One region of the Nocardiopsis sp. NPDC006198 genome, then DNA from elsewhere that is predicted to be linked to it. Evidence: predicted binding sites of a transcription regulator. Region 1 holds the regulator's gene; each other region holds the start of a gene.
The links. The regulator HrcA, encoded in region 1, represses chaperone genes, less so after heat shock. The targets are predictions, from matches to a motif close to TTGGCACTCTCNNNNNGAGAGTGCCAA.
Positions count from the first base shown of each region.

Region 2: a site for HrcA is predicted at 2,462-2,488, ahead of groL (chaperonin GroEL). Genes of this name have one in related genera too.
Region 3: a site for HrcA is predicted at 2,125-2,151, ahead of ABZ234_RS24655 (FmdB family zinc ribbon protein). Genes of this name have one in related genera too.
Region 4: a site for HrcA is predicted at 679-705, ahead of groES (co-chaperone GroES). Genes of this name have one in related genera too.

Region 1 covers NZ_JBEXSY010000086.1:10,680-14,806, forward strand. Annotated here, with positions in the region: gene ABZ234_RS31370 (16S rRNA (uracil(1498)-N(3))-methyltransferase) at 102-839, opposite strand; gene dnaJ (molecular chaperone DnaJ) at 836-1,975, opposite strand; gene hrcA (heat-inducible transcriptional repressor HrcA) at 1,980-2,993, opposite strand; gene ABZ234_RS31385 (DUF3097 domain-containing protein) at 3,169-4,041, shown strand.
Region 2 covers NZ_JBEXSY010000005.1:97,468-101,594, forward strand. Annotated here, with positions in the region: gene ABZ234_RS05730 (ATP-binding cassette domain-containing protein) at 335-1,306, shown strand; gene ABZ234_RS05735 (ABC transporter permease) at 1,303-2,100, shown strand; gene groL (chaperonin GroEL) at 2,652-4,127, shown strand, end outside.
Region 3 covers NZ_JBEXSY010000045.1:51,182-55,308, forward strand. Annotated here, with positions in the region: gene galU (UTP--glucose-1-phosphate uridylyltransferase GalU) at 1-931, opposite strand, end outside; gene ABZ234_RS24650 (5-formyltetrahydrofolate cyclo-ligase) at 1,136-1,768, shown strand; gene ABZ234_RS24655 (FmdB family zinc ribbon protein) at 2,170-2,550, shown strand; gene ABZ234_RS24660 (SAF domain-containing protein) at 2,658-3,308, shown strand; gene ABZ234_RS24665 (MscL family protein) at 3,404-3,808, shown strand; partial or broken gene ABZ234_RS24670 (D-alanyl-D-alanine carboxypeptidase family protein) at 4,015-4,127, opposite strand, start outside.
Region 4 covers NZ_JBEXSY010000070.1:23,084-27,210, forward strand. Annotated here, with positions in the region: gene ABZ234_RS29380 (class I SAM-dependent methyltransferase) at 1-537, opposite strand, end outside; gene groES (co-chaperone GroES) at 832-1,143, shown strand; gene groL (chaperonin GroEL) at 1,258-2,865, shown strand; gene ABZ234_RS29395 (sigma-70 family RNA polymerase sigma factor) at 3,031-3,714, shown strand.

The DNA.
Region 1 (4,127 bases):
GGGCGCCGGTCCCGTCGGGTGCGGGGGCGGGGGGTCCCCCCCCCCCCGCCTCCGTCGTTCCGTCGGCGGTGTGCCCGCTCCCGGCCCCGTGCCCCTCGCCGCTACCAGCGCCCGGTGCGCGCCTGGAGCACCGCCAGGGCGGCGACCCCAGCGGTGGAGGTGCGCAGCACGCTCTGTCCCAGCAGGGCCCGCACGGCGCCCGCCGCGGTGAACGCGTCGAGCTCGGCGTCGGAGAACCCGCCCTCGGGGCCGACCACCACGACGATCCCCGGACCGTCGCCCGAGGGCAGGTCCAGTTCGGCCAGGCGTCCGGCCCCGTCCTCGTGCAGGACCACGCCCAGGTCGGCTCCGGCCAGCAGCCCGGCCACGGCGGACCGGTCCGCGAGGTCCTCGACCAGGGGCAGCCGCCCCCGCCGCGCCTGCTTGGCCGACTCCCTCGCGGTGGCGCGCCACTTGGCCAGCGCCTTGGCCGCCCGGTCGCCCTTCCAGCGGGTGACGGAGCGCTCGGCGGCCCAGGGCACGATCGTGTCCACCCCGGCCTCGGTCATCATCTCCACGGCCAGTTCGCCGCGGTCGCCCTTGGGCAGCGCCTGGACCACGGTCAGGCGGGGACGCGGCGCGGGTTCCTCCCGGCGCTCCACCACCGTGCAGACGACGTGGTCCCTGCCCACGGCGGACACCGTGCACCGGGCACGCAGGCCGAGACCGTCGGACAGGTCGACGGTCTCGCCCTCCCTGATGCGCCGCACGACCGCGGCGTGGTGCCCCTCGGGGCCGTCCACCGTCACCCGGTCGGCCGCCAGTGCGGCGGTCCCGACCAGGAAGACGGGGGGTGTCACTTCGCGCCGAAGGCGTCGCGGAGCTTGGCGAAGAGGCCGCCGTGCCCGGGGCTGAACCGCCCCGGGGACTGGTCCTCGCCGCGCAGCTCGGCGAACTTGCGGAGGAGGTTCTCCTGCTCCTCGTCGAGCTTGCCCGGGGTCTCCACGTCGACGCGGATGCGCAGGTCGCCCCGGCCTCCCCCGTCCAGGTGCGTGACGCCCTTGTTGGACAGGGTGATGACGTGGCCGGAGTTGGTGCCCGGCCGCAGATCGATGTTCTCGGTCCCGTCCAGGGTGTCGAAGGCGAAGGACGCGCCCAGCGCGGCGGCCGTCATGGGGACCGTCACCGTGCAGTGCAGGTCGTCGCCGCGCCGCTCGAAGGTCGGGTGGGGACGCTGGATGATCTCCAGGATGATGTCGCCGCGCGGGCCGCCGTTGGGGCCGACCTCACCCTCTCCGGCGAGCTGGATCCGGGTGCCGTCGTCGACGCCGGCCGGGATCTTGACGGTGCGGGTGACCTTCTCGCGCACCCGGCCCTCTCCCGCGCAGTCGCCGCAGGGGTTGGTGATGACCGAGCCCTGGCCCGAGCACTGCGGGCAGGGGCGGGAGGTCATGACCTGGCCCAGGAAGGACCTCGTCACCTGGGAGACCTCGCCCTGGCCGTGGCACATCTCGCACGTGGTGCGGTGCGAACCGGCCGCGGTCCCCTCGCCCTGGCACGTCTCGCACAGGATCGCGGTGGGGAAGGTGATCTCCTTGCTGACCCCGAACGCGGTCTCCACCAGGTCCAGTTCGACCCGGATCTTGATGCTGCGCCCGCGCCGGACCCGTTCCCGGGGGCCGCGCCCGCCGGGCTGGCCGCCGCCGAAGAAGGCGTTCATGATGTCGTCGAAGGCGAACCCGCCCCCGCCGCCGAAGCCTCCCGCGCCGCCACCGCCGGGAGCGTAGGGGTCCTGGCCCATGTCGAACATCCGGCGCTTGTTCTCGTCGGAGAGGACCTCGTAGGCCTGGGTCACCTCCTTGAAGCGCTCCTGGGTCGCGGGGTCGGGGTTGATGTCCGGATGGAGCTCGCGCGCGAGCCTCCGGTACGCCTTCTTGATCTCGTCCTTGGACGCGTCGCGACGCACCCCGAGAACCTGGTAATAGTCTCTGGCCACTGAGTTACTGTCCTGCCAAAATCTGTCCGACATACCGAGCCACGGCGCGTACCGCTCCCATTGTTCCCGGATAGTCCATCCGGGTGGGCCCCACGACACCGATCTTGGCGAGCGACTGGTTTCCCACACCGTAGTCGGCCGAGACGATGGAGGTGGACCGGAGACCCTCGTGGAAGTTCTCCGCGCCGATGCGCACCGTGAGCATTGACGGGTCCTTCGCCTCACCCAGCAAACGGATGAGGACCATGTTCTCTTCCAGCGCCTCCAGGACGTCCCGCAGGCTGGCGGCGAAGTCCACGGCGGCGAGGTTGGCCGTCCCCGCGAGGACGATCTTCTCCTCGTGCCGTTCGACGAGGCTCTCCAGCAGGACGGAGAGGACGGCCACCGCCATCTGGCGGTGTTCGGGCGGGACCTGCGCGGGCAGGTCCTCCACCGCGTCGGGCACCTCTCCGAGGTGGAGACCGGAGATGGCGCGGTTGAGCATGGAGCGCAGGTCGTTGACCGCGGTTCCGTTGACCTCGCCGAGGCCGTCGATGACGCGCTGCTCGACCCTGCCCGTGTCGGTGATCACGACCATCATGACCCGCTGGCCCCCCAGGGGGACCAGCTCGACGTGCTGGACCGAGGAACGGGTCAGCGACGGGTACTGCACGATCGCGACCTGGCGGGTGAGCTGCGCGAGGAGCCGCACGGTCCGCGCGACGATCTCGTCCAGGTCCACCGCTCCGGCGAGGAAGGACTCGATGGCGCGGCGCTCCGGCGCCGACAGGGGCTTGACGGAGGAGAGCCGGTCGACGAAGAGCCGGTACCCCTTGTCCGTGGGCACGCGTCCCGCGCTGGTGTGGGGCTGGGCGATGTACCCGTCCTCCTCCAGCGCGACCATGTCGTTGCGGATGGTCGCGGGAGAGACCCCGAGCCTGTGCCGGTCGGCCAGCGCCCTGGAGCCGACGGGCTCGTTCGTGTTGACGAAGTCCTCCACGACCGCTCGCAGGACAGCGAGCTTGCGCTCGTCCAGCAACTCGCCACCTCCTGGCACTCCGGGGTCCTCAGTGCTAATTCTATGCCCGGCCGCAAACCCGGACGGCTACCCCTCGGCGGTAACACCGGCGGAGGCGCCGGATCTTCCCTCCGGAGCGGCGACGTGCGCCACGGCGCGGATGAACCGACACCCTCCCCCAGTAGACTGCACGACCGTGGCTACCAAGGGAACCGGCCGCTACGGCCGCGACGTGCTCGCAGGCGACTGGCGGCTGCCCCGCAAGGGGGCCGTGCGCGAGGTCGCCCTGAGTCGGGACCTGGTCGTGGAGGACGCCGACGAGGCCTTCTGCGGAGCGGTCGTGACGTGGGACAGGTCCAGCGTGACCCTGGAGGACCGCGCGGGGCGCCGCAGGGTGTTCGACCTCGGCCCGGCCGCCTTCCTGCTCGACGGGAGACCCGTGACCCTGGTGCGCCCCGCGCCCGCGCCGCGGGGACCCCTGCGGAGCGCGTCCGGCTCGGTGGCGGTGCCCGGGGCCGCCGCGCGCACGGCGCGGGAGAGCAGGATCTACGTGGAGGGCGCGCACGACGCCGAGCTCGTGGAGAAGGTCTGGGGCCACGACCTCCGCGTCGAGGGGATCGCCGTCGAGTTCCTGGAGGGCGTCGACGACCTGCCCTCGATCGTGGCGGACTTCTCCCCCGGCCCGGGCCGCCGCCTGGGGGTCCTCGTCGACCACCTGGTCCCCGGGTCCAAGGAGAGCCGGATCGCCGAGCGGGTGCGCGGGGAGCACGTGCTGGTCGCCGGCCACCCCTACGTCGACGTCTGGCAGGCGGTGCGCCCGGGCGCAGTGGGGATCGGGGCCTGGCCGGAGGTTCCGCGCGGGCGCCCCTGGAAGGAGGGCGTCGTCGAGGCCCTCGGGTGGCGGCTGGAGACCGGTGAGGCGTGGCGCAGGATCCTCGGGTCGGTCCGTACCTATGCTGATCTGGAGCCCTCGCTGCTCGGACGCGTGGAGGAGCTCATCGACTTCGTCACGGGGCCCCATCCGGACGAGCCCGGGGACCCGTCGTCGGGTCGGGGCGCCCACCCGTGACCGGGCCGTTTTCGCGCCGGTACGGCCCCAGGACCTAGGATTCTGCCCAGGGCGCGGTCCGGACACCCGGTGTCCGGCGCCGCGGT
Region 2 (4,127 bases), on a different contig from region 1:
GACCCGGGTCGGCCGGGCCCGCCCCCGGGGTCGCCCGGTCCCGGAACCTCGGCCCCTTCGCGCACGGCCGCCCCGTGACACGACTCCGCCCCCGCGCTTCCCCCGCACACCGCGCTTCCGGCGGCACGGACGCCCCTCGCCCTTCCCGGGCGCCCCTCCTCGTGCTCTCCGTGTCCGGCCCGGCGGAACCCGCCTCCGAGCCCCGCATCCCCGGCCCCGTCACCGCCCCGCGCGTCTGAGCAGGGACAGTCGCCGATTTTAATATTCAAGTTTGAACATCTGCCGGGGATGGGGCAGACTCGTCGCCGCATTCAAGTTTGAATAAGGAGGCGGAATGATCCACACGCACCAGCTGGCCCGGACGTTCCGGGTCGGCAAGGACGTCGTCGAGGCCGTGCGCGGCGTCGACATCGACGTCGAGGAGGGCGAACTCGTCGCGCTCCTCGGGCCCAACGGGGCCGGTAAGTCCACCACGCTGCGCATGCTCACCACACTGCTGGAGCCCACCTCGGGGACCGCCACGGTCGCCGGGCGCGACATCCGCACCGAGCCCGCCGAGGTCCGACGCCGGATCGGGTTCGTCGGCCAGGGGAACGGGGCCGGCGGCGACCAGCGGGTCGGGGAGGAGCTGCGCACGCAGGGACTCCTGTACGGGCTCGACCGCCGCACCGCGCGCCGCCGCGCCGACGAGCTGCTCGACCTGCTGGACCTGGGAGGCGCCTCCGACCGGGAGGCGGGCAAGCTCTCCGGCGGCCAGCGCCGCAGGCTCGACATCGCCATGGGGCTCGTCCACGAGCCCGGCCTGCTGTTCCTGGACGAGCCCTCCACCGGCCTCGACCCGCACAGCCGCGCCAACCTGTGGGAGCACGTGGCCCGGCTGCGCGAACGGCTCGGCACCACGGTCGTGCTCACCACGCACTACCTCGACGAGGCCGACGACATGGCCGAACGGGTCCTGGTCATCGACCACGGACGCGTCATCGCCGACGGCACCGCCGACGAGCTCAAGGGCAAGGTGTCCGGGGACCTGGTCACCTTCTCCGTGGGAAGCGAGGAGGACGCGCGCACGGGCGCCGGGATCGCCGAGCGGGTGCCCTCCGCCGGGCCCGCCGAGGTCGTCACCGCCGTGGGCCGGGACCCGGAAGTGCGCTTCCGCGTGGAGCGCGGGGACGGCGTCCTGCCCGAACTGCTGCGCACCCTCGACACGGCCGGGGTCGCGCTGCTCTCCGTGCGGGTGCAGCGGCCGACCCTGGACGACGTGTTCCTGACCCTGACCGGGCGCAGCCTGCGCGAGGAGGAGGCATGACCGTGAGTGAACAGCCGAGGACCGGGGCGGCCCCGGCGCGCGGGTCGGGCGTCGCGCGCGACACCTGGACCGTGTTCGTCCGCCAGATGCGCCCGCTGCTGCACCGGCCCCTGCTCCTGGGCTTCGGGATGCTCCAGCCGATCCTGTACCTGGTGCTGTTCGCGCCCCTGCTCACCGGGCTGGCGGGGGCCGAGGGCGAGAATCCCTGGCAGTGGTTCGTGCCCGGCCTGCTGGTCATGGTCGCCCTGTTCACCACGGGGTTCGCCGGGTTCGGGCTGCTTCCGGAGATGGCCTCCGGCGCGCACGAGCGGATGCTGGCCACCCCGGCGAGCCGGGTGTCGCTGCTGCTCGGCCGGGTGCTGCGGGACGTGGCGCAGATGATGGCGCAGATGGTGCTCATCATCGTGCTGGTGATCCCCTTCGGGCTGCGGATCTCCGTGGCGGGCGCGGTGGTCGGCCTGCTCCTGCTCGCCGTCCTGGGGATCGGCCTGTCCACCCTGTCGTACCTGACGGCCATGGCGGTGAAGCAGACCTACGTGTTCGCTCCGGTGCTCCAGACGGTGATCATGCCGCTGATGCTGCTGTCCGGCGTGCTGCTCCCGATGGAGCTGGCCCCGTCGTGGCTCTACGGCCTGTCCCGGCTCAACCCGGTGGCCTACGTCGTGGACGCCGAACGGGCCCTGTTCGCGGGCGACTGGGGCCTGTCGGTCGGGATCGGCTGGGCCGTCGCGGTCGCGCTGGCGGTCGCGGCGCTCGCGTTCGGCTCCCGGGCGATGCGCAGGCTCAGCTCCTGAGGACTGTGCTTGTTCTGGGCCTCCGCTTCGCTTCGGCCCGTGCCCGGGTGCCTGTCAGCGCGGGAACCTTCGGCGCCTACGGCAGGTTGGCTCGTTCCTCGCGAACCCGCCTACGGCACCTCCAGAACCCCGCGGGCACCCGGGCTGTGCTTGTTCCGGGCCTCCGCCTCGCTTCGGCCCGTGCCCGTTCCGGGCCTCCGCTCCGGCCCGGGGCCTGCACCGGGCCCCGGGCCGGAGCGGGCCGTTCGCGCAGGCACGGAGGGTGCCGGAGCCTGTCCGCTGAGCGCGGAAAACCGCTCATCACGGGGTGTATGTGCAGGTAGATGCTGGTAGGAGGGGAGGGGAAATCGTGACCACATCGTTTGCACTCTCCATGGTCGAGTGCTAAAAAGGGACCTGGTTAGCACTCGCCTTCCTTGAGTGCTAACCGGATCGAGGCTGCGAGACCGTGGCTCCCGACAGCAGGGTTGTCGGAGCGCTCCGGTCGTCCGTCGCGGGCGCATGCCTCGTCCCATCGCGTATCAGCCCGGTCACGGGAGGACAAGAATCCAATGGCAGCCAAACTGATCGCGTTCGACGAGGAGGCCCGTCGCGGCCTCGAGCGCGGCATGAACCAGCTCGCGGACGCCGTCAAGGTCACGCTCGGCCCGAAGGGCCGCAACGTCGTTCTGGAGAAGAAGTGGGGCGCCCCCACGATCACCAACGACGGTGTCTCCATCGCCAAGGAGATCGAGCTCGAGGACCCCTGGGAGAAGATCGGGGCCGAGCTGGTCAAGGAGGTCGCCAAGAAGACCGACGACGTCGCGGGTGACGGCACCACCACCGCCACCGTGCTCGCCCAGGCCCTCGTCCGCGAGGGGCTGCGCAACGTCGCCGCCGGCGCCAACCCGATCAGCCTCAAGCGCGGCATCGAGGCCGCCGTCTCCCGCATCAACGAGGAGCTCGGCAACCTCTCCAAGGACATCGAGACCAAGGAGCAGATCGCCTCCACCGCCTCGATCTCCGCCGGCGACACCCAGATCGGCGAGACCATCGCCGAGGCGATGGACAAGGTCGGCAAGGAAGGCGTCATCACCGTCGAGGAGGGGCAGACCTTCGGGCTCGAGCTGGAGCTCGCCGAGGGCATGCGCTTCGACAAGGGCTACATCTCGCCCTACTTCGCCACCGACCTCGAGCGCATGGAGACGGTCCTCGAGGACCCCTACATCCTCATCGTCAACTCCAAGATCTCGAACAACAACGAGTTCCTGCCGGTCGTCGAGAAGGTCCTCCAGGCCGGTCGTCCGCTCGTCGTCATCGCCGAGGACCTGGAGGGCGGCGCCCTCCAGACGCTGATCGTCAACAAGATCCGCGGCACCTTCAAGTCCGTCGCCGTCAAGGCCCCGGGCTTCGGTGACCGCCGCAAGGCCCAGCTCGGCGACATCGCCGTGCTGACCGGCGGCCAGGTCATCACCGAGGAGGTCGGCCTCAAGCTGGAGAACACCGAGCTCGACATGCTCGGCCGTGCCCGCAAGGTCGTCGTCACCAAGGACGAGACCACCATCGTGGACGGCGCCGGTGACGCCACCGCGATCGCCGGTCGCGTGAACGAGATCCGCAACGAGATCGAGCGCACCGACTCCGACTACGACCGCGAGAAGCTCCAGGAGCGTCTCGCCCGCCTGGCCGGCGGCGTGGCCGTCATCAAGGCCGGCGCCGCGACCGAGGTGGAGCTCAAGGAGCGCAAGCACCGCATCGAGGACGCCGTCCGCAACGCCAAGGCCGCGGTCGAGGAGGGCATCCTGCCCGGCGGTGGCGTCGCGCTGCTGCAGGCCAGCGTCCCCGCGTTCGCCAAGCTCGACCTCGAGGGCGACGAGGCCATCGGCGCCGACATCGTGCGTCGCGCCATCGCTGAGCCGCTCAAGCAGATCGCCATCAACGCCGGCCTCGAGGGCGGCGTCGTGGCGGAGAAGGTCCGCAACCTGGAGCCCGGTTTCGGCCTCAACGCCGCCACCGGTGAGTACACCGACCTGTTCAAGGACGGCGTC
Region 3 (4,127 bases), on a different contig from region 1:
GTCCGGCGTCCTGGCGCTCGACGAAGTCGCGCAGCCACGGCAGGAGCTCGTCCGCGAGGTCGGGCCGGCGGCAGGCGAAGTCCACCACCGTGCGGATGTAGTCGGCCTTGTTCCCCGTGTCGTAGCGGCGGCCGCGGAACAGGACGCCGTGCACGGTCCCGCCGTCCTCGGGCTTGCGCCGGGCGAGCTCGCGCAGGGCGTCGGTGAGCTGGATCTCCCCCCCGCGGCCGGGCGGGGTCTCGTGCAGGACGGGGAAGACCGCCGGATCGCAGACGTAGCGGCCGATGATGGCCCAGCGGCTCGGGGCGTGCTCCGGCGCGGGCTTCTCGACCAGGTCGGTGACGGCGACGACGTCCTCCTCGTCGGTGGGCTCGATGCCCGCGCACCCGTACAGGGAGACCTGCTCGGGCTCCACCTCCATGAGGGCGACGACGCTGCCCCCGCGCCTCTCCCGCACCTCGATCATGCGGCGCAGCAGGTCGGCCGACTCGATGAGGTCGTCACCGAGCAGCACGGCGAACGGGTTGTCGCCCACGTGCGCCTCCGCGCACAGGACCGCGTGGCCGAGCCCCCTGGGCTCCCCCTGGCGGACGTAGTGGACCTGGGCGAGGTCGCTGGACTCGCGCACCGAGCGCAGCCGTGCGTCGTCGCCCTTGGCCTCCAGGGCCTCCTCCAGCTCGTAGGCCCTGTCGAAGTGGTCCTCGATGGAGCGCTTGCTGCGTCCCGTGATCATCAGGACGTCCTTGAGGTCGGCGGCGACCGCCTCCTCCACGACGTACTGGATCGCGGGCTTGTCCACGATCGGCAGCATCTCCTTGGGCGTGGCCTTGGTCGCGGGGAGGAACCGCGTGCCCAGGCCGGCCGCGGGCACGACCGCCTTGGTGACGGGCGCGGACGCGGAGGGTCGCTTCTGCTCGGTGGCGTCGTTCATGTCGGCACTTTAGGACAGTCCCCGGCCGTCTCGGCGCCCCGACGCCCGGCCGGGCGCCAAGAAGTCCCCGCTCTTTCGGGCGGCGGAGCGCAAACCGCCACCGGGCGTTCACCGCCCGGGGCAGGCTCCGCCGGACGCGCCCGGACCGCCCCGGCGGGAGCGGCCCCCTCGCCGCCCGGTCCGTCCCGCTGCCACACTGGCCCCATGAGCGGGAGCAGCGGTGACGGCGGTCCGTCGGAGAAGGCCCGGCTGCGCGGGGACGTCCTCGCCCGGCGGCGGGCCCGGGGCGCGGAGGAGCGCGCGCGGGTCGGGTCGGCGGTCCGGGACGCCCTGATGGGCGTCCCGTGGCTCGCCATGGGCGGGACGGTCGCGTGCTACTACTCCGTCGGAGGGGAGCCCGGCACCCGCAAGCTGGTGACGGCCCTGTGGAAGCGCGGCACGTACGTGCTGCTGCCCGTGTTCCTGCCCGGCGGCGACCTGGACTGGGCGGCCTTCGACGGGCCCGAGGGCCTGGCCCCGGCCGGGCACGGCCTGGTGGAGCCCACCGGGCACCGCTACGGCCCCGGGGCGCTCGCCCGGGCGGACGCCGTGGTCTGCCCCGCCCTCGCCGTGGACCGGAGCGGGAACCGGCTCGGCCGGGGCGCCGGCTGCTACGACCGCGCACTCGCGCACAAGGGCCCGCACACCCCGGCGATCGCCCTGGTACACGACGACGAGCTCGTGGACTCCCTTCCCGCCGAGCCGCACGACCGGCCGGTGGACGCCGTCCTCACACCCGGCGGCGGCCTGCGCGTGTTCGCGGGCGGGGTGTGGCCCGGGGGGCACGACACCGTGTGACGCGGGCGGGGGTGGTCCCGTCGAAGGACGGCCCGAGGACGTACGTCGGCCCGCGGACGCGCGGACGGGGTCCCGGCCCCTCCGTCCCGACCTGTGTCCGCGACCGGCGGCCAGCGGGCCGGGTTCGGACCGCCCGCCGGGGGCGCCCTCACGGGGAGGACCGGTCCGGGAGCGGGGCCCGGGCGGTCGGCCGGGGCGTCCTCCCCGGCCCGTGACGGCGGGGATTATCCCGTCCGGGCCGGGCGTTGTCCCTGGCGGTCGCGCCCCGGCGACGCCACCGTTCCGGCACCTGGGCCGCTGCCGCGCGCGCTCGGCGCGAGCTGCTGTCGCGGCTCCGGTCGGCGAGCGCGTACTATTTAGCAGTCAACGGGCGAGAGTGCCAGCAAGGAGGACCCGGAACAGTGCCTACGTACCAGTACGCGTGCACCGAGTGCGGCGCCCAGATGGAGGTCGTGCAGAGCTTCAGCGACGACGCGCTGACCGTCTGCCCCGAGTGCGAGGGACGCCTGCGCAAGGTGTACTCCGCCGTGGGGATCGTCTTCAAGGGCTCCGGCTTCTACCGCACCGACAGCGGCAAGACCTCCAACAGCTCCGTCCTGACCGGCTCCAACGCCGGTTCCGGCGACGGCAAGGACTCCGGCTCCTCCGAGTCCGGCGGCACCGCCTCCTCCGGCACGGACGCCAAGAGCTCCTCCGGCGACTCGGGCTCCAAGGCGAGCACCGGCGCCGGCACGAGCACCAGCACCAGCACGACCAGCAGCACCGCCGCCGCGGCAGGTTAGCCGCAGGGCCGTTGACCGACGCAGCGCCGCCGAACACTCGGCGGCGCTCGGCACGTCCGGCCTGTGGACAACGGCCGCACGGCCCCGCCGCGGCCTAGCGTTGGAACATGACCAGCGCACCACCCCCCTACCGGCACCGCCGGGCGCTCACCCGCCTGCTGGACCGGCACCGGCGCGTCGTCGCCGCCCTCCTCGCGGCCGCCGCGCTCCTCAGCGCCGTGCTGGCGGTACGCCCGCCCCCGGAGCCGGCCGGCCTCGTCCTCGTCGCCGCCAGGGACCTCGACGCCACGTCACCGCTCGCCGCGGGCGACCTCGCCCCGCGCCCCCTGCCCTCCGACGCGGTGCCGGACGGCGCGCTCCCGGCCGACACGGAGGCGGCGGGCCTCTCCCTCACGTCCCCGGTACGCCGGGGCGAGGTGATCACCGACGCCCGCCTCTCCGACCCTCCCGCGGGCCCGTACGGGCCCGGCCTGGTGGCCGTCCCCGTACGGGTCTCCGACCCCGGTGCGGTCGGGCTCCTCTCCCCCGGCAGCCGGGTGGACGTCCTCGCCGCGGGGAGCCCCGACGAGTTCGCCCCGGTGCGCGCGGGGCCCGCCGTGGAGGTGGTCAGCGACCGCCCCGTCCTCGCCCTTCCGGCCGAGTCCGACCGGGGCGGCGGGGGAGGCGCGCTGATCCTCATCGCCGCGACGCCCGCGGAGGCCCGGAGCCTGGCGGGCCACGCCACGGCGTCACGCCTGTCCATCACCATTCGCGGTTGACCGATGACGTGTGGTGGTGAAAGCTGGCGGGCGCCGGTGAGCGCCCCTCGGACGCGCCGGCCCTCCCACACACATCGAGTACGTAGGGCTGTTCCATGGAAGGCTTCAAGAAGTTCCTGCTCCAGGGAAACCTGGTGCAGCTGGCGGTCGCGGTCGTGATCGGCACGGTCTTCGCCAACCTCATCACCGCGTTCACCGAGGGGTTCATCACCCCGCTGATCGGGATCTTCGGCGGTATCCCCACGTTCGGCGACCTCTACTTCGAGATCAACGGCAGCCGGTTCATGTACGGCTCGTTCATCGACGCCCTGATCTCGTTCCTGATCACCGCCGCGGTCCTGTACTTCCTGATCGTCCTGCCGCTCGGCAAGCTCATGGAGAGGTTCGTCAAGGCCGAGGAGGCCACCACCCGGGCCTGCCCCTACTGCTGCGTCGACATCGACAAGAAGGCGTCCCGGTGCTCCCACTGCACGAGCGAGGTCGTGCCGGAGACCGTCTGACCGTTCCGGGGCCGCAGACCGTCCGGTCCCCGCGGGCCCCGGGGCCGCCCGGCCGTCGCGGAGCACGGGACCGCCCGGCCGTTCCCGGACCGGGTCACGGCCCCTCCTCCCGGCCGCGCGGGAGGCCGCGGACACCCCGGACACAGGTCGGGGGGGGGGCGGTAGGGGGCGCCCCCCCGGGGGGATCCGCGGTTATCCCAGAGGCCGGGCTCGAAGGGGCTGGACTTCGCCCAGGCGGGATGGTGCCAGCCGAACTCGGCCCCGTTGGCCTCCATCCAGTTCCAGCGCTCGGACCTGAAGTTCTGGATCCCGCAGCCCA
Region 4 (4,127 bases), on a different contig from region 1:
CGGGTAGCGGCCGACCGCCGACGCGCCGACCTCGCCCTCGCGGACCCGCGCCAGGTCCGACAGCCCGAGGGCCCCGATGTTGGCGCGGGCGACCGCCACCGTCAGCGGGTCGGAGTCCACGCCCTCCACGGGGACGCCGCGCCCGGCCAGCGCCAGCAGGTCCGCGCCGATCCCGCAGCACAGGTCGCCCGTGGAGCCGCCCGCCGGCACCGAACCCGCGACCGCGGCGGTCCGCCCCGCCCGGTACTCGGCCACGACGCGCCGGGTGGACTGCTCCAGGCCGTTCGGGGTGAAGAACATCCGCCCCGCCGCGTCGCCGAACTTGGCCCGGCCGCGCTCGCGGAGGGAGACCTGGGTCAGGAGCGCGTTGACCAGCTCCGAGACGGGTAGATCAGGGTCCAGGGCCGCCACGCGCGGGTCGGACCGCAGCAGGGACGCCGTGCCGAGCTGGTCCCGGACCGCGCTCCCCGGATCGACGCCCGCCAGCACCTCCCGGCCCGCGTCGGAGAGCAGCGCCTCGAAGGCGGGCACGCGCATGGGGTTCACCTCGGACGTCGAAGGGCGGTCTGTGTCGGCGGACCCGGACGCCCCGCGCGTCGTGGGGGCCGCCGCGGCGCGGGCAGGATGCCCGGCTCCTCACGGAAGTCCCCGACCGGGGGTCACGGTCGCATTTCCATTCTGGCACTCTCAGGGGTAGAGTGCTAATCGCGACGACGCCGGTCTGGCACCCGCGACGACAGGCCGCCTCTGTCGCCCCTTTTTCGCAGTCGGTCCGCGTGCCAGCGCGGACCGGAGCCAGTACACCGAAACTTTGAAGGGGGAGGTCACACCGTGTCGACCGCCACCAAGACCGTGCTGAAGCCGCTCGAGGACCGCGTCGTGGTCAGGACGCTGGAGGCCGAGCAGACCACCGCTTCCGGTCTGGTCATCCCGGACACCGCCAAGGAGAAGCCCCAGGAGGGCGAGATCCTCGCCGTGGGCCCCGGCCGTTGGGACGACGAGGGCGACAAGCGCATCCCGCTGGACGTGAAGGTCGGCGACGTCGTCCTCTACAGCAAGTACGGCGGCACCGAGGTCAAGTACGACGGCCAGGAGTACCTGGTCCTCTCCGCCCGCGACCTGCTCGCGGTCGTCGAGAAGTAGGTCTCGACGGGGCCCGGTCCACCGGGCTCGGAGCCAGGCATCCCGCACCGGTCGGCATAACGCCGGGCGGGGCGGGATGCTCGTTTTATACGAGCCTCAAGAGGAAGCACCCACATGCCGAAGATCCTGGAGTTCGAGGACGACGCCCGCCGCGCCCTCGAGCGGGGCGTCGACCGCCTCGCCAACGCCGTCAAGGTGACGCTCGGCCCGCGCGGCCGCAACGTCGTCATCGACAAGAAGTTCGGCGCCCCCACCATCACGAACGACGGCGTGACCGTCGCCCGTGAGATCGAGCTGGACGACCCGTACGAGAACCTGGGCGCCCAGCTGGTCAAGGAGGTCGCCACCAAGACCAACGACGCCGCCGGTGACGGCACCACCACCGCGACCGTCCTGGCCCAGGCCCTGGTCCGCGAGGGTCTGCGCAGCGTCACCTCCGGCGCCTCCCCGCTCGCCCTCAAGAGGGGCATCGACGCCGCGGCCGCCCGCGTCTCCGAGATCCTCCTGGAGCGCGCCCGCCCCGTCGAGGAGCGCGAGGACATCGCCTACGTGGCGACCAACTCCGCCCAGGACGCCCAGATCGGCGACCTGATCGCCGAGGCGTTCGACAAGGTCGGCAAGGACGGCGTCATCACGGTGGAGGAGGCCCCCACCTTCGGGATGGACCTCGACTTCACCGAGGGGCTCCAGTTCGACAAGGGCTACGTCTCGCCCTACTTCGTCACCGACGGCGACCGCCAGGAGGCGGTGCTGGAGGACGCCCTCATCCTCATCAACCAGGGGAAGATCAGCAGCCTCAACGAGCTGCTGCCCCTGCTGGAGAAGGTCGTCCAGAGCAAGAAGCCGCTCCTGATCATCGCCGAGGACATCGACGGCGACGCGCTGGGCGCCCTGGTGCTCAACAAGATCCGGGGCACGCTCAACGTCGCCGCCGTCAAGGCGCCCGGCTTCGGCGAGCGCCGCAAGGCCATGCTCCAGGACATCGCCGTCCTCACCGGCGGCCAGGTCATCGCCGAGGAGGTCGGCCTGACCCTGGAGAACGCCGAGCTCGACGCGCTGGGCAGCGCCCGTCGCACCGTCATCACGAAGGACGCGACGACCATCGTCGACGGTGCCGGCGAGCAGTCCGAGATCGACGACCGCGTGCGCCAGATCCGCAAGGAGATCGAGGCGAGCGACTCCGACTGGGACCGCGAGAAGCTCCAGGAGCGCCTGGCCAAGCTCGCGGGCGGCGTGTCCGTCCTGCGCGTCGGCGCCGCCACCGAGGTGGAGCTCAAGGAGAAGAAGCACCGCCTGGAGGACGCCATCTCGGCGACCCGCGCGGCCATCGAGGAGGGCATCGTCGCCGGCGGCGGGGCCTCCCTGGTGCACGCGGCGTCCGCCCTGGACGACCTCGGGCTGACCGGCGACGAGGCCACCGGTGTGGCGATCGTGCGCCGCGCCCTGGTCGAGCCCGCCCGGTGGATCGCGGAGAACGCGGGCGCCGAGGGCTACGTCGTGACCCACCGGATCTCCGAGCTGGAGGTCGGCCACGGTTACAACGCCGCCAAGGGCACCTACGGCGACCTGACCGCCCAGGGCATCCTCGACCCGGTCAAGGTCTCCCGCTCCGCCGTCCAGAACGCCGCGTCCATCGCGGGCATGCTCCTGACCACCGAGGTCCTGGTGGCGGACAAGCCCGAGGAGGAGGCGGACGACCACGGCCACGGCCACGGTCACTGACCCCACGCCCCGGACCCGGTGACGGGTCGGGTGTGAATCCGGCCCGGGGGCGGGACACGTCGGTGTCCCGCCCCCGCGCACTACCACGTGAGCCCCTCTTTTCCCTCTGGAGTGTGTGGCGTTTTCGGACGTTTTTCCCAAAACGTGACCATTCCGTAGTTGGCGATTGGAGCGGTTGGGTCCCGCAGTGGGGGCATCATTCCTAACGTGACGGATGCAGGCGCCCGGGGGGGCGCTACCGCGCAGCGGCCAGGGACACACGGGCAGGCGGACTCCGCCGCCCGCGACACAGGGTTGAACCATCTGGGCTCGCTCGCCGTCCGGGGGGACGACGGGGCCATGGACTCGCTGTTGCGCGCGGTCCGGCCCATGGTGGTCAGGTACTGCCACGCACGCCTCGCCCGGGTCTCGGGCCTGGCCCACTACTCCGACGACGTGGCGCAGGAAGTCTGCATCGCGCTGCTCTCGGCCGTACCGCGCTACCAGGACCGGGGCCGCCCCTTCGCGGCCTTCGTGTTCGGCATCGCCGCCCACAAGGTCGCCGACACCCTGCGCGTCGCGGGCAGGGTGGAGACGGTGCCCACCGACGCGGTGCCCGAACAGCCGGACGACGACCCGGGACCGGAGGAGTCGGCGGTGCGGGTGATCGAGGCCCAGCGCGCCAGGGAGCTCCTGGACGAGCTGCCGGAACAGCAGCGCAAGCTCCTGGTCATGAGGGTGATCGCAGGACTGACAGCGGATGAGACGGGACATGTACTGGGAATGTCGGCGGGCGCGGTACGGGTCGCCCAGCACCGAGCTATCGCTCGGCTTCGGCAGGTGGCCGTGGCGAACCGCCTCCTCCCCTGAACACGGCGGACGCCCCCGTCCCGGGCGCCGCGTGTGCCCCGACCGCCCGCGGGTCCACGGCCGCTGCCGCTACCCCGGCCAGGCCGGACGCCGAGGCTCCGGCTGGCACTGAGCGCGTCGCACCGCGCGCCGACCCCGCCCTCCGGCGACCGGCCCCTTCGTGCTGCCCGGCCCTCCGCCGGGTGGCCGCCCGTGGACGCTCCGGTCCCGTGGCGCACGGCCCCTCCGCCCCTCCCGCGGGAAGCCCGGGGCGCCGACCGGTGTTGTCCGGAGGCAGGGGCGGGCAGGTCCGTCCGAGTACGGCCCCCAAACCGTGATACCGCTCACTTTCGGGTCGGGGTGACGGGTCAAACACCTCATTCCACCGGGGCCGCACAGGGCGACGACCTAGGATGAGACGACACGCGGGGGCG